Regions from separate parts of the Promicromonospora sp. NPDC057138 genome, predicted to be linked through region 2. Evidence: riboswitches for the same ligand, from Rfam matches in the RefSeq annotation. Region 2 holds a riboswitch; the other holds the start of a gene.
The links. Region 2 has a riboswitch for thiamine pyrophosphate ahead of thiO (glycine oxidase ThiO). Riboswitches for the same ligand answer to the same signal wherever they lie in the genome.
Positions count from the first base shown of each region.

Region 1: it holds a riboswitch for thiamine pyrophosphate, as region 2 does, so the genes downstream of both, ACFT2C_RS09420 (SDR family NAD(P)-dependent oxidoreductase) here and thiO (glycine oxidase ThiO) in region 2, are expected to answer to the same signal.

Region 1 is NZ_JBHUUX010000010.1:65,738-72,800, reverse strand. It holds gene ACFT2C_RS09430 (ribbon-helix-helix protein, CopG family) at 1-240, opposite strand, end outside; gene ACFT2C_RS09425 (phosphotransferase family protein) at 280-1,140, opposite strand; TPP riboswitch at 1,228-1,341, shown strand; gene ACFT2C_RS09420 (SDR family NAD(P)-dependent oxidoreductase) at 1,438-2,937, shown strand; gene ACFT2C_RS09415 (LacI family DNA-binding transcriptional regulator) at 3,263-4,282, shown strand; gene ACFT2C_RS09410 (hypothetical protein) at 4,301-5,335, opposite strand; gene ACFT2C_RS09405 (hypothetical protein) at 5,413-6,060, opposite strand; gene ACFT2C_RS09400 (non-reducing end alpha-L-arabinofuranosidase family hydrolase) at 6,403-7,063, shown strand, end outside.
Region 2 is NZ_JBHUUX010000095.1:7,227-14,289, reverse strand. It holds gene ACFT2C_RS27495 (DUF5302 domain-containing protein) at 1-8, shown strand, start outside; gene ACFT2C_RS27490 (ROK family protein) at 136-1,353, shown strand; gene lnt (apolipoprotein N-acyltransferase) at 1,491-3,116, shown strand; gene ACFT2C_RS27480 (C40 family peptidase) at 3,216-4,043, opposite strand; gene ACFT2C_RS27475 (hypothetical protein) at 4,150-4,602, opposite strand; gene thiE (thiamine phosphate synthase) at 4,653-5,300, opposite strand; TPP riboswitch at 5,324-5,427, shown strand; gene thiO (glycine oxidase ThiO) at 5,419-6,609, shown strand; gene thiS (sulfur carrier protein ThiS) at 6,606-6,902, shown strand; gene ACFT2C_RS27455 (thiazole synthase) at 6,905-7,063, shown strand, end outside.

The sequences.
Region 1 (7,063 bases), on a different contig from region 2:
GTCCGAGGCCTCGACCAGGCGGGCGTTCGCAGTGCGACGGAAGTCGGCGTCGTCGTCGCCGGGCTGGCCGATGGCCTCGATAGCGTCGTCGATCTGGGCGGTCAGGTCCGCACCGGTCAGCTCGTCGGCGTAGTGCTCAGCGGCACGCCGGTAGAACTCCGACCGCGTCATGCCGTGCTTCTGCGCGATGTGGTCGAAGCGCTCCGCAGTGTGGTCCGGGAGGCTGATCGCTGTCTTCATGGATCAACGGTATAACTTTTTCTACCCGCTCGCCAGGATCTACAGGCCATCGAGTTGCCTGGTCACTGTGTCGAGTGTCGGCCACGGAGGACCCTCGCGTAGCAAGCGCAGAAGCTCCACCCCGAATCGCCTCCCATTCGGAAACTGGTCGTCAAGGTCCCAACGCCAGGCGGCGACCATCGCGATGACGAGCTGCCGGCACTCGTCCAGCAGTTCTTGGTCAAGGCTGGGGTAGTGCTCGCAGACCGCCTCCGGAACATGGGCGAGGTCGAACTCGACGGGTCCGCGGCAGCACGTCTCGAGGTCGATGAACAAAGGGCCGCTCTTCGTGCTGAGCACATTGCCTGGATGCGGCTCGCCGTGGAGCAGCTGCTCCACGGCGCCGCGGCCGCCGATCGCTCGTCGCAGGCTCGCCAGAGTGCCGCTGAGGAACACGCGGTCCGCGTCGGCAAGCTCCGGCGAGCGGTCCGGGTTGGAGACGATTTCTTCCGCCTCAGTGATCCGGTCCGTGAACCTCGGGCTCGGCACGTCGACCTTGCGCATGCCGGCGTGGAGCTGCTCCAGCGCCTTGGCGTAGTCGGCCGGTGAGATGTGGGGTGTCACGGGCTCGTAGTAGGTCCACAGCGTCACTGCGAAGCCATCGCGCGTGTACACACGCGGGTCCACCCTCGGCTCCAACCGGCCCACCGGGCTTCCGACGTCGGCGAGCCGTTGAGCGAGCTCGACTTCGAGCTGTGCCACCTCTTGCCCCAGAGGAGCGACCCGGGCAAAGACGTCACATGGCGTCAGCCGCAGTGCCAGCTTGTTCGAGTTGTGGAGAACGATCGCATCGTTCGCTGGCAGATCCAGCGATGCGGCGACCGACGTCGCAGCTGCGATCGCATGCGTGACGTCCGTCATCTCCACCCACGAATCTTGGCATGAAACTAGGGACTAAAGTCCCTACCCAACCAGCCCGGGCAGGGGCAAAGTGGTTGTTGGCCTGCGAGACAGGCGAGGGAGCCGAGAGGCTGAGAGGTCAGAAGGTCGAAAGGCCGGCTGGCGACCCCCACAACCTGATCCGGACAATGCCGGCGAAGGGAAATCGCCTCGCAGGTCCTTTCATGCCCTGACGGGCAGCCTCCGTCGGGCAAGCCGCGATGGCGCTTGACGTGGACCGAGCCGGGCGCCAGGCCCGGGCGCCGGTTACCCTACGGCGTGCCAACGAAAGCGGGGATCGACCCGGACGAGCTCGCCACCACCCTTCGGGTGCTGGGCCGGCTCCAGGACCTCGAGCCCAACCATCCCGACGTCCAGACGGTCAAACGGGCGACCGGCTACATGTGGAAGCTGCTCAAGAAGTCCCGTAAGGCCGCGATCCGCGAGGAGCGTCAGGCGCACGACCGGAGCGTCATCGAGCAGACGGCGACCGGTTCGGCGGCGCGGATCGACGACGAGACCGCCGGCATCCCGCTGGTCTCGACCGCGCCGGGGGCGTTCGCCGGGGAGCTGCGCACCGCCCGCGGCTGCTACATCTGCAAGACGGACTACACGCTGGTCGACTCGTTCTACCACTGGCTGTGCCCGGCCTGTGCCGCGAAGAGCCATACGCGGCGCGACCAGCGCACGGACCTGACCGGCCGCCGCGCCCTGCTCACCGGGGGCCGGGCGAAGATCGGCATGTACATCGCGCTGCGCCTGCTGCGCGACGGCGCTCACCTCACCATCACCACCCGCTTCCCGAAGGACGCGGTGCGCCGCTTCTCGGCGATGCCCGACGCCGCCGACTGGCTGCACCGGCTCAAGATCGTCGGCATCGACCTGCGTGACCCCACCCAGGTGATCGCCCTGGCCGACGACGTCGCCGCGGCGGGCCCGCTCGACATCCTGGTCAACAACGCCTGCCAGACGGTCCGCCGGTCCCCGGGTGCCTACTCGCAGCTCGTCGCGGGCGAGTCGTCGCCGGTCGCCCCGCTTCCCCACGGGCTGGAACAGCCGGAGATGGTCACGTTCGATCACGTCTCGGAGGCGCACCCTGCCGCGATAGCGGGGGCACTGACCGCCTTGTCGGTCGCCCACCACGAGGGGCAGTCGCAGGACGACGCCGTCGCGATGCACACCGCGGCGTCCCTGACGGCGCTGGCGCTCCGGGCGGGCTCGGCCTCCCTGGATGCCCACCTGGCCGGCACGGCCGTCGATGCCGGCGGGCTTCTCCCCGACCTGCAGACGACCAACTCGTGGACCCAGGTCGTCGACGAGGTCGACCCGCTGGAGCTCCTGGAGGTCCAGCTCTGCAACGCGATCGCGCCGTTCCTGCTCATCTCCCGGCTGCGGCCCGCGATGCGGGCCGCGACATCCAAGGCGCGACGCGGGTACGTCGTCAACGTCTCGGCGATGGAGGGGCAGTTCTCCCGCCGTTACAAGTCCGCGGGACACCCGCACACCAACATGGCCAAGGCCGCCCTCAACATGCTGACCCGGACCTCCGCGGCGGAGATGTTCGAGAAGGACCGGGTCCTGATGACCGCGGTGGACACCGGGTGGATCACGGACGAGCGCCCGCACCAGGAGAAGCTGCGGATCGCCGCCGAGGGCTGGCATGCGCCCCTCGACCTGGTCGACGGCGCCGCCCGCGTCTATGACCCGATCGTCCAGGGCGAGGCCGGGACGGACCTGTACGGCTGCTTCCTCAAGGACTACGAGCCGTCGCCCTGGTAGAACAGCGACGCCGGGGTCCGGGCCTGCCCGAGCCTACTGAACCCGACCCAGCCACCGCCCCAGTGGTCCACCTTGCCGCCCTGGCAGACATCCGGGATACGATCAACTCGGACTTGGCACGTTGACCGCGGCCGCGGCGGTCAACGTTGTGCGGATCCCCGACAGGTATCTGCATCATCGCAACTTCCAAGCCTGGGTGGATCCCATCGTCACCGACGGCGCTCGTGCCGATGCGATCTTCCAGATGGTTGACTGAAGCACGACGATTGCGTCTACGGAGCTGTTCTCGGCAACATCACTGCAGGTGCGGCCGACGGAGGTGCGTATGGTGAGCGTCGGATCGCACAAGCCCAACATCCGGCAGGTGGCTGTGATCGCCGGGGTGTCGCACATGACGGTGTCTCGCGTGTTGAACGATCACCCGAACATCAAGCCGGACACGCGTCGGCGGGTGCTCGAGGCGATCGAGGAGCTCGACTACCGGCCGAATCTCGCGGCCCGCGCACTGGCGACGCAGCGATCCCGCCGCATCGGTGTGATCGTCGACAGCTCCGGGGCCTTCGGACCCACCAGCGTCCTGAGCGCCATCGAACTGGCAGCGCGCGGTGCGGACTACTCCGTTGCTCAGATCCCACTGCACGAGGGTGACGGGCTGTCACCGCAGGCGGCGGTCGAGAGTCTGATGATGCAGGGGATCGACGCGCTGTGCGTGATCGCGCCGCGATCCTCATCGGTGGCGGCGCTGCGTCGGGTGGTGATCAACGTGCCGATGCTCGTCGTGAAGGCCGACGCCGACCCCACCTTCCTGACGGTGTCGATCGATCAGCAGGCCGGAACGATGCTGCTCGTCGACCATCTGGTGGCGCTCGGACACCGAGACATCCTGCACATCTCCGGTCCGCTCGATTGGCTCGACGCGCGTGCCAGGGAGCGCGCGTTTCACTTCAGGACGAAGTCGTGGGGCATCCGCCAACGTCCGATCGTGGTGGGCGACTGGAGCGCCGACTTCACCTACGACTTCGCGATGGGATTGGATCGACTGCCCGACTACACCGCCGTCTTCGCTGCGAACGACGAAATGGCGGTCGGGCTCATCCACGGTTTGCACGACAAGGGGTTCGATGTCCCGAACGACTTGAGTGTGGTCGGCTTCGACGATGTCCCGCTTGCCCGTCACGTTCTGCCGCCGCTGACCACGATCCGCCAGGACTTCCATGCCCTCGGTGTCGCGGTGGTCGAGATGCTGCGTGCGGCGATCGAGGAACGGGAGATCCCCGCGTTCACACGGATCCCGACCGAGATCGTCACCCGAGCATCCACGGCGCCGCCTCGGGAGGTGCGTTGATGTCCGCGGGCGGATGTGTCACAGGCGCTCGGCCGCGTCCGACGCGCGCGCCTCTGCTCGTCCCCGCTCCACGGCGTTCTCGATGAGGGTGTCGAGCCGCCGACGCGAACGGACGCGGTTCCAGAGCAGCGCGATCAGCAGCAGGGCGACGCCGGCGAGCGTCAGCAGCTGGGGCCAGGGCATGGCCCAGACGAAGTGGGCGGTGGCCGAGGGTGGGACCGCGGCCGTCTCATCGGCGATGGAGGACACCACAGGTGCGACCGTGAGGTCGGCGGGGAAGCCGAACAACGGCCAGACGTCGTCGACGGCCAAGGCGTACGGTCTCTCCTCCCCCGGCAGGATCTCGCTTCGACGCTCCCCCTCGGCGGGGAACGCGACTCTCCGGCCGGCCACGTCCAGCACGCCCTCGACCATCAGCCGGGTGTTCCCGGTGTTGACCACGGTGAACGTCATCGCGATGTCTCCGGCGCGGAACGGATTCCAGGAGAGCAGGTAGTCGGTCTGCACCTGCTCGACGGAGAACGCCGGCATCAGCGGGCCGGTGACCTGCGTCATCACCTTGAAGCCGACCCTGCTCTCCACGCCCACCCCGGTGCCGTCGCCGTGCGCTCCGGAGATCACGGACGCGGCGATGCCTGCAGCATGATCGCCCGGCTCCGCATCCGCGGGGACCGTCAACGAGAACGGAACCACCGCTGTCGCCCCCGGTGCCACGATGACGCTGTCCGGCAGCCTGATCCAGGTTCCGGCCGCCACCGACTCCTGATCCGATCGGAGCATGTCGAATCGGCCGTTCGCGTTGTAGAAGCCGTCAGCGGCGGAAAGGCGGAAAGTGACCTGCTCGGCGCCGAGGTTGCGCACCGCCAGATCGTCCTCCACGGTTTCACCGGGGTCGACCGCGTGCTCCACGAACAAGCGCCCGTCCGGTCCGGATCCGTCGGCAGGCGTCACCGACCACGAGATCGGCGCGTCGTCTTCGGCGCCAGCCGCCGCGGGTGCGCCAAGTAGGGCAAGCGCGGCCAGCACGCTCACCAGCACACGGCGGAGTCGCACAGATTTCACGGGAATACCGATCAGGTGGTCGGGGGCTGGGCCGGTCGCCCGGACCCAGCCCCTCGTTCGGATGGTGCTCAGAACGCGTCTTCGAAGAGTGACAGTGTCAGCAGCGACGTGTAGCTGCCCGGAGCGACGTTCACGTCGGTCTTGAGGACGAGGTCCGCGTTCGCCGTCCACTGCCCGGCCGCGGCCTTCGCCTCGGCCGAGTCGAGCGCGAGCTGAAGCATCTCCTGACCGACGAGACCGACGTTGTTCGGCACCGGCGGCGTCGGGTCATCCTTCGACGTGGCGACTGCATCGCCGGCGGTGACCTCGCCGTTGCCGGTCGTCACCAGCGCCGGCGTCCAGCCGAGGTGGTCTGGCGTGATGCTCGGCTGCCCGGCGGCCCCCGTGAAGTCACCGGCCTGACCAGTGACGTACCAGTACACGCCGGCCGGCACGTCGGTGCGAGTGTCCGTCACCGTCACGTTCGGCAGGGCACCGGTGAACTGACGGTAGGTGGCCGTCGAGCCGGTCTCGGTCAGCACGGACTCGGTGCCGTCGACGGTCAGGCTCAGCGCACCGCCCGCCACGGGGGCGATGTCGACCTTGACGTCGACGCCCGAGCTGTCCTCCTCGTCCGGCCACGCCGCGAAGGCGGCGGCGCCGCCAACGCCTGCCAGCAGCACTCCGCCGAGGATGCCTGCCGCGCAACGGACCGCGGTTCCCTTGGTGATCTTCATGTCTACTCCAGTTTCTCGGTCGGCGTCAGCCGTGCCGAATCAGCGATCAGCCCCAGGCTGTCGATTCGCTCCTCAGGCTTCGCGTGCGACCTCGGTCGGCATCGTTGCCTTCGTCGCGTTCCGTCTGTGGACCACGTTCCAGGCATGTTAACGGGAACAAAGGTCGGGTCTGGCAACTTTCATCCATCAGCGAGGTGACGAAACCGAATCGCTGGCGCCCTTTCGAAACAATTGTTGTTCCCGGTAACATGCGACAGCCGGTCTGTACGAACCCATTGACAGCGACGTCGCGCTGGGCGCGCGATGAGCCGGGAACAGCAACACTCAGCAAAGGAGCTGGTCATGCATGTGAGACCGATGAAAGTTCGATGGTTCGGCGCGACCGTGATCGCCGCCGCCCTTGTCGTGGCCGGCCTGGCCGTGCCACCGTCGGGCGCCGAGGCCAGCGTCGTCCGCACCGATCTGGTGAGCAACGGAGGGTTCGAGAACGGGGTCGCACCCTGGACGAGTCCGGATGGTGGGGTGCTTTCCACCGACACGGAGGTCGCTGCGAGCGGAGCGGCGAGCCTGAAGGTGACCGAGCGGACGCGCACGTCGTCCGGCCCCTGGCAGGACCTCGGCGGAAAGCTCACGCCCGGGTCGTCGTACGACATCTCGGCGACAGTGAAGTTCACTTCTGGCCCGGACACCAAGGAGTTCATCCTCACGCTGGCCTACAGCGATCGATACATCAACGTCGCTCGCGCGGTCGCGACGAGAGGGCAGTGGACGACCGTCAAGGGCTCGTTCACGATTCCCGAGGAGCAGGTTGTCACGGGCGCACGTGTCTTCATCGAGACACCATGGGTGCCCGATCCTTCCGCGGACCCTGCGGCGAACCTCATGGACTTCAACGTCGACGACGTCTCGCTGTTCGAGGTGGAGCCGACGTTCGAGTGGTCGTCCAGCGACCCTGTGATCGTGCCGCAGCCCACCGAGGAGCACCCGTCGCTCGGAGTCAAGG
Region 2 (7,063 bases):
CCGGCTGATCCTCGGTAGAGGAGGCCGCTGAACCTGGTGTAAGACCAGGTCAGCGGCCTTTGTCGTGTCAGCACCGCGCGGCCGCGCGTGCCGGCCTCGTGCCGGTTCCGGGAACGGATCCAGTAGGCTCACGCCATGGCCGAAGCTGGGACGCAGAGCGTCACCCGCGGACGCACCACGACGGATCAGCTGCGCGAGCGCAACCTTTCGGACCTCGTCGCGATCCTGCATCGGGAGGGCCCGTCCTCGCGCAAGAACCTCACTGAGCGGCTCGGGGTGACGCGCTCGACCATGGGCGTGCTGCTGTCCGACCTGTCCCGGATGGGGCTGGTGATCGAGCGGCCGTCGTCCGAAGAGCGCGGTGTGGGGCGGCCGAGCTTCATCCAGGAGCTCGACCCCTCCACGGTGGCGGTCGCCGTCGACGTCGCGGTCGACACCGTCCAGGTCGCTCTGATCGGCCCGACGGGGGCGGTGCGCGGGCGCACGAGCACGGCTGTGAGCAGCGGAGGCCTGGACGTCTCCGGGCTCTGCGAGATCGTGGTATCCGCCCTGCCCGAGCTCCTGTCGGGGAGCCGCGGACCGTTGCGAGTTCTCGGCGTGGGTGTGGGCGTCCCCGGTCAGGTTCGGGTGGCTGACGGCATCGTGCGCGAGGCGGACCATCTTGGCTGGTACGACGTGCCGCTCGCCGCGGAGCTCGCCAGGGCGACGGGCCTTCCCGTGCGGGCCGCCAACGCCGCGACCCTGGCGATGCGCGCGGAGTGCACCTTCGGGGAGGGGCGAGGGCGTGACTACGTCCTGCATCTCGTCGGCGGGTCCAGCGGCATCGGCGGGGGCTACATCGGGCGGGACGGCGAGATCTTCCTCGGTGCGGAGGGGTACGCGGGGGAGATCGGGCACACGGTCGTCGTGCCGGAGGGCCGGCCCTGCCACTGCGGCTCGTCCGGATGCCTCCAGGCCGAGGTCACCCGGGGCGAGCTGCTCGGCGCGGTCGGGCTGTCCGGTCCCGACATCGACCTCCTGCCCGAGCGTCTGGCCGAGATGGTCTTCGACGACGACGTCCGGCCGATCGTCGACCGGCAGGCGCGGCTGCTCGCGATAGCGATCCGCAACGCCGTGAACCTGCTGAACCCTTCGACGGTGATCGTCTCGGGCTTCCTCGCCGCGCTGGTCGCCGTGTGGGGTCCTGAGCGCTTCGTCCAGGAGGCGCTCCGGTCGACGCGTGCGGGTCTGACGATCATCCCGGTCGACCGGCCCGCGTTCGCCCAGGTCCTCATCGGCGCCGGCGAGCTGATCTTCGACCAGCTCATCGCGGCTCCCGGGCGGACCGCGTCCGCGGTGCGCCTGACCCCTTGAACCGCCCGTCGGCCTCGCGCAGTGGCAGGCGACTGCCACGCGCGGGAGTGGCGGCGAGGTCTTGTTCTCCACGGTGATCGGGATACGGTACGGCTGGCCGCGTCCACCCCTCCGCTCTCCGTGAAGGCGAAAAGCCCTTGGTCAAGAACGTCATCCCGGCTCGGTTCCACCCGCCGGCGCGGGACACCACGCACGCGGAGCGCCCGCTCGTGCCGGCGTGGGCGGCGCTCGCCCTCGCGGTGGCCGGCGGGTTCGCGCTCGACGCGGCCTTCCCCTCGCTCGGCTGGTGGCCGCTCGCCTTCGTCGCCGTGACGCTCGCCCTGGTCTCCCTCGTCGGGAGGAGCCTGTGGGGCAGCGTGCTCGTCGGCGCGGCGTTCGGCGCCGCGTTCTACTTCCCGCACGTGTCGTGGGCCGCGCGCTTCCTCGGCGACGACCCCCTCGGCTGGCTGCCGTGGGTGGCGCTGGCCTCCGTCGAGACGCTGCTCCTCGCCGCCCTCTCGCCGCTCGTCACGCTCGCCTACCGGTGGCTGCCGCGCTGGCGCGACACCGCGGGTACGCGGCTCGTGGCGCTCCCCGCACTCGTGGCCGGGGCATGGGTGGCGCGCGAGCTCGTCGTGGGGTCCTGGCCGTACGGCGGGTTCCCGTGGGGGCGGCTCGGGATGAGCCAGTCCGAGAGCCCGATCGCGCCCGTCGCGTCGTGGCTGGGCGTGTCCGGGCTCGGGTTCCTCATGGTGGCGCTGTGCGCCGGAGCCGTCGAGGCCGCCCGGTGGGCGGCCCGCCGCGCGACGGAAGGCGACGCCCGTCCGCTGTCGCTCCCACGATGGTCGGGCGCGGTTCCCGTCGGCCTGCTCGCCGTCGTCATGGTCATGGTTCCGCAGTTCCCGACCGCCGACGCCGGGACGCTCCGGGTCGGCGCCGTGCAGGGCGACGGGCCGGCGGCCTTCTCGGACCGGCGTGCGCCGCAGGAGGTGCTGCGCTCGCAGCTCGCCGCCTCCGTGCCGCTGGAGGACGAGCGGGTCGACGTGGTGCTGTGGCCCGAGGGCGGCGTCGACAGCGATCCCGCGGCCGAACCGGCCACCGCGCGGGTGCTCTCCGAGGCCGCCGACGCCTACGGTGCGCCGATCGTCCTGAACGCGGCGTCCGCGGTCGGGGAGCTCGTCTACAACACGTCGTTCCTCTGGACGGGGGACGGCCCCGAGGTGACGCACGCGAAACGGCACCCCGTGCCGTTCGGCGAGTACATCCCGGACCGGTGGCTGTACGGCGCGATCGTCCCCGAGCTCGTCAACCTGCTGGGGCGCGAGTACACGCCGGGTGACGACTCGCCCGTCCTCGACCTCGGCCGGGCGAAGGCCGGCCTGGCGATCTGCTTCGACGTGGCCTTCGACGACGTCATCCGGGAAGACGTCAACGACGGCGCGCAGGTGTTCATGTTCCAGACGAACAACGCCGACTTCCGCGGCACCGACGAGAACCTGCAGCAGAGGGAGATCGCCCGCATGCGCGCGATCGAGACGGGCCGCAGCGTCGTCAACCTCTCCACGACGGGCACCAGCCAGGTGTTCGCCCCGGACGGAACGACCCAGCAGACCCTCCCGTTCGACGAGGCAGGGCTCATGACGGCCGACGTCGAGCTGCGCGACGGCCGCACCGCGGGGATCGTGCTCGGCCCCTGGATCCAGGGGCTGGCGCTGTGGGGAACCCTCGCGAGCCTGGCGGTGCTCGCCGCCGGCGCACGACGGCGTCGGCCCGCCGCCGTCTGAAGCCCGCCACCGTCTGAAGATCGGCACCGTGTGAGACCCGGCAGGGCACGCTTCCCGTCCAGTCGGTGAGGGGCCGCCTGGCCCCTCACCGACGACGGGTCACCCGACGCGCAGGACTATCGGGTTGGACTGCCAGACCTGGGTGTACCGGACGGTCTTGCCCGGGACCGGGGCCTCGACCTGCATGCCGTCGCCCGCATAGATCGCGATGTGGCCGGGCGACCAGAGCAGGTCGCCGGGTTGCGCCTGCGACCAGGGCACCTCGGTCCCGGCGTACCGCTGCTCGGACGAGGTCCGGGGCAGGTTGATCCCGACCTGCGCGAACACGTAGGACGTGAACCCGGAGCAGTCGAAGCCCGCAGGCGTCGTGCCGCCCCAGACGTACGGCACTCCCAGGTAGCGCATGGCGACCGATATGACGGCGGACCCCGACGCCGAGGCCGGGATGTCGATCGCCGCCGCGGCCTCGGCGGCCGCTTCCGCGGCCTCCGCGGCGGCCTCGGCCTCCGCCTCGGCGGCGAGCTGTGCCTGGTAGTCCTCGTTCTCCGCGGCCGAGACGACGGAGACCGCCGCCTTCTCGACCTTGAGCTCCGCATCGGGTGCGACCGCCACGACGCCCGCGGCGGCGACCGTCTCACGGGCCTGCGCGGTCAGGGCGTTCAGGTCGGTCGCGTTGAGCGTGCCCTGGACGGGTGTGCCGGCCAGCGACGTGCTGACCGCGTCAGCCGGGGCGGCCTGGGCGGCGGGTGCGGCGACGAAGGACAGCAGCACGCCCGAACCGGCCGCCGCGACGACGGCGGTGCGGCCGGCGAACGCGCTGACCTGCTCGGAGGTGGCTCGGGCGACGTCGGCCAGGACCGGGCGGCGGGCCGCCCGGTGCCGACCGCGGCCAGGTGCGGTACTGGTCGGGTTGAAGCTGGGCTCCATGAAAGCGGGGACCTTTCTGATCGGAGTAGAACCACACGCGCGACCCCGCTCCGGGGCGCGCTGGAGCCGCCGGCACCCAGGGGTGGCGCCGACGGGATGTGGTGGTCTACGTCCGGGAGATCCCCAGGGCGGTCAGCGACGGCGCCGCGGCGTCGGTCACGCTCGACCGGACCGGGGGCTCGCGGTGTGCCAGGTCGGCCACGAGCCACTGCGCGGCGAGCTCCGGCATCACGGCCGGCCCGGGCGGCGGCTGACGGACCGGGTCGCCCTGCGCCGTCAGCGAGCGGTGGTCGGAACAGCCATGGGCGCCGTCGTCCGGAGGTGCGAGGGCTGCCTCGACGTCCGGCGCCTCGGCGACGGTCGTCTCGGCGGCGGGCCACAGGCCCGGGCTCTGCACGGCGGCTTCGTCCGCGTGGCCGGCGGCCTGCTCGTTCAGGTGGACGCCGCACAGGACCTGCGCGCCGAGGACGGCGAGCACGAGGAGCATGACCGTCAGGACGCTCGCTGACCAGCGCCGATGGTCGGCGAGCAGCGAGGAGGGGCGACGTGTCAGGCTCATGGCGAGGCCAAGAGTAACGGAGCGGATACGGTGCCAGGCAACATCGGGCTCTACCCGTCCGCGCCCGCGATCCGGCGGCGCAGCGCGGCGGCCGCGGCCCGGGGGTCGTCCGCCCGCGTGATGGCGCGGACGACGACGACGCGGCGCGCCCCAGCGTCGAGCACCTGGTCGAGGCGGGCGGCGTCGACCCCGCCGATGGCGAACCAGGGCGTGGCCGGCTCGCGGGCGGCGACGTCGCGCACCAGGTCCAGGCCGACGGCGGCGCGGCCCGGTTTGGTCGGCGTGGCCCACACCGGCCCGACGCAGAAGTAGTCCACGCGGGGCTCGGCCTCGGCGGCCAGCGCCTGGTCGAGGGAGTGGGTGGAGCGGCCCAGCACGGGGCCGTCGCCCAGCAGGGCCCGCACCGCGCCGGGCGGCAGGTCGCCCTGGCCCATGTGCACCACCGGCGCTCCGGTCAGCCCCGCGATGTCGGCCCGGTCGTTGACCGCCCACAGCGCGCCGTGCTCGGCGGCCACCCGGGCGACGAGCGCGTGCAGCTCGACCTCGCGGGCCGCCTCCAGGGACTTGTCCCGGAGCTGGACGACGTCGACGCCGCCCTCCAGCGCCGCGTGCAGGAAGGGTTCGAGGTCGCCGGTGTCCTGACGGGCGTCCGTGCACAGATACAGGCGGGCGTCGGCGAGCCGGGTACGGGGGTCCACGACCGCGAGTGTAGGGCTATCGTTGTCGCGTGCACGGGAGCCCCGGACGGGGCTGAGAGGGCGCAGGGCGCCGACCGTCGAACCTGATCTGGGTCATGCCAGCGAAGGGAGCAGAACTGTGAGCAGTCATGTGTGCGACGTCCTCGTCATCGGCGGGGGCATCGTCGGCCTGACCGCGGCCTGGCGCGCGGTGGAGGCCGGCGCGAGCGTCGTCGTCCTGGACCCGTCGCCCGGCGACGGCGCCACCCACGCCGCCGCCGGCATGCTCGCGCCCGTCATGGAGGCGGGCTTCGGCGAGAAGGGGCAGGCGCGGCTGGGCACCGCCTCGCTCGCCCTCTGGCCGGCGTTCGCCGAGGCACTCGAGCGCGCGGCTGGCTTGCCGCCGGGCGCCGTCGGCCTGGAGACCGCCGGCACGCTCGCCCTCGCCTACGACCGCGACGACCTGGTCGCGCTGCGCCGGCTGCTGGACCTGCACAGCGGGTGGGGCCTCGGCTCGGCGGAGATCGCGCCGGACGAGGCGCGGCTGCGGGAGCCCGGCGTCGGGCCGCGGGTGGCGGGTGCGGCGTGGGTCCCGGGCGACCATCGGGTGGACCCGCGTGCCGTGCAGGTGGCCCTGTCCGCCGCCGTCGCCGCGCACGAGATCCTCGTGCGGCGCGCCGCGGTCTCGCTGACCTGGGCGGACGACGCCGTCGTCGGCGCGCTCGACGAGGCGGGCACGGCCTACGCCGCCGGGACCGTGGTCCTGGCCGCCGGGCACGCGAGCGGCTCCCTGTTCGCGGGAGCCCCCACCCGCCCGGTGCCCGGCACGACGCTGCGCCTGGCCGCCGACGTCGACCGGGCGCCCGCGGTGGTGGTGCGGGGCACCGTGCAGGGCCGCCCCGTCTACGCCGTGCCCCGCCCGGTCCGGCCCGACGGGACGCGCGAGGTGGTCGTGGGCGCGACGTCGGACGAGCGCGCGGACGACCACCTGACCCGGGCCGGCGACGTCTTCGCGCTGCTGCGCGACGTGCGCGCCCTGCTGCCCGGGCTCGACGACGCCGTGCTGCTGGAGACCGTCACCCGGTCCCGGCCCGGCAGCCCCGACAACGCGCCGATCCTGGGCTGGGCGGCCGACGGCCTCTACCTGGCCACGGGGCACCACCGCAACGGGATCCTGCTCACGGCGCTGACGGCGGCCGCCGTCGACCAGGCGCTGGGCGTGGCGCCGGACGGCCCAGCAGCCATCGCGGCCGTCGAGGCCGCCGCCCGGTTCGCGGACCCGCGCCGGTTCGCCGACGCATACAGCACTACTCGAGGAGGCACAGCATGACCGCAGCACCGTCCGCGGCCGCAGCACCGTCCGCGTCGCCCGGCGCCGCCGGAGCGCCGATCGCCGAGGCGCCGGGGGCCGCCCTCGTCAACGGCGAGCCGTACCCGCTCGACAGCCCCCTGCCCGTCGCCGACCTGGTCGCGCGCCTGCTGCCCGGCCTCGTGGTCGACGGCGCGCCGCAGGGCGTCGCCGTCGCGCTCGACGACGCCGTCGTGCCGCGCGGCGCCTGGGGCACCACCACGGTCCGGCCCGGAGACCGCGTCGAGGTCGTCACCGCAGTGCAGGGAGGCTGACCATGGACGACGCACCGCTGACCATCGCGGGCACGCCGCTGGGATCGCGCCTGGTCATGGGCACCGGGGGAGCGGCGAGCCTGCTGGGCCTGGAGGACGCGCTCGTAGCGTCCGGCACGGAGCTGACCACCGTCGCGATGCGGCGCGTGTCCCGGCCCCGG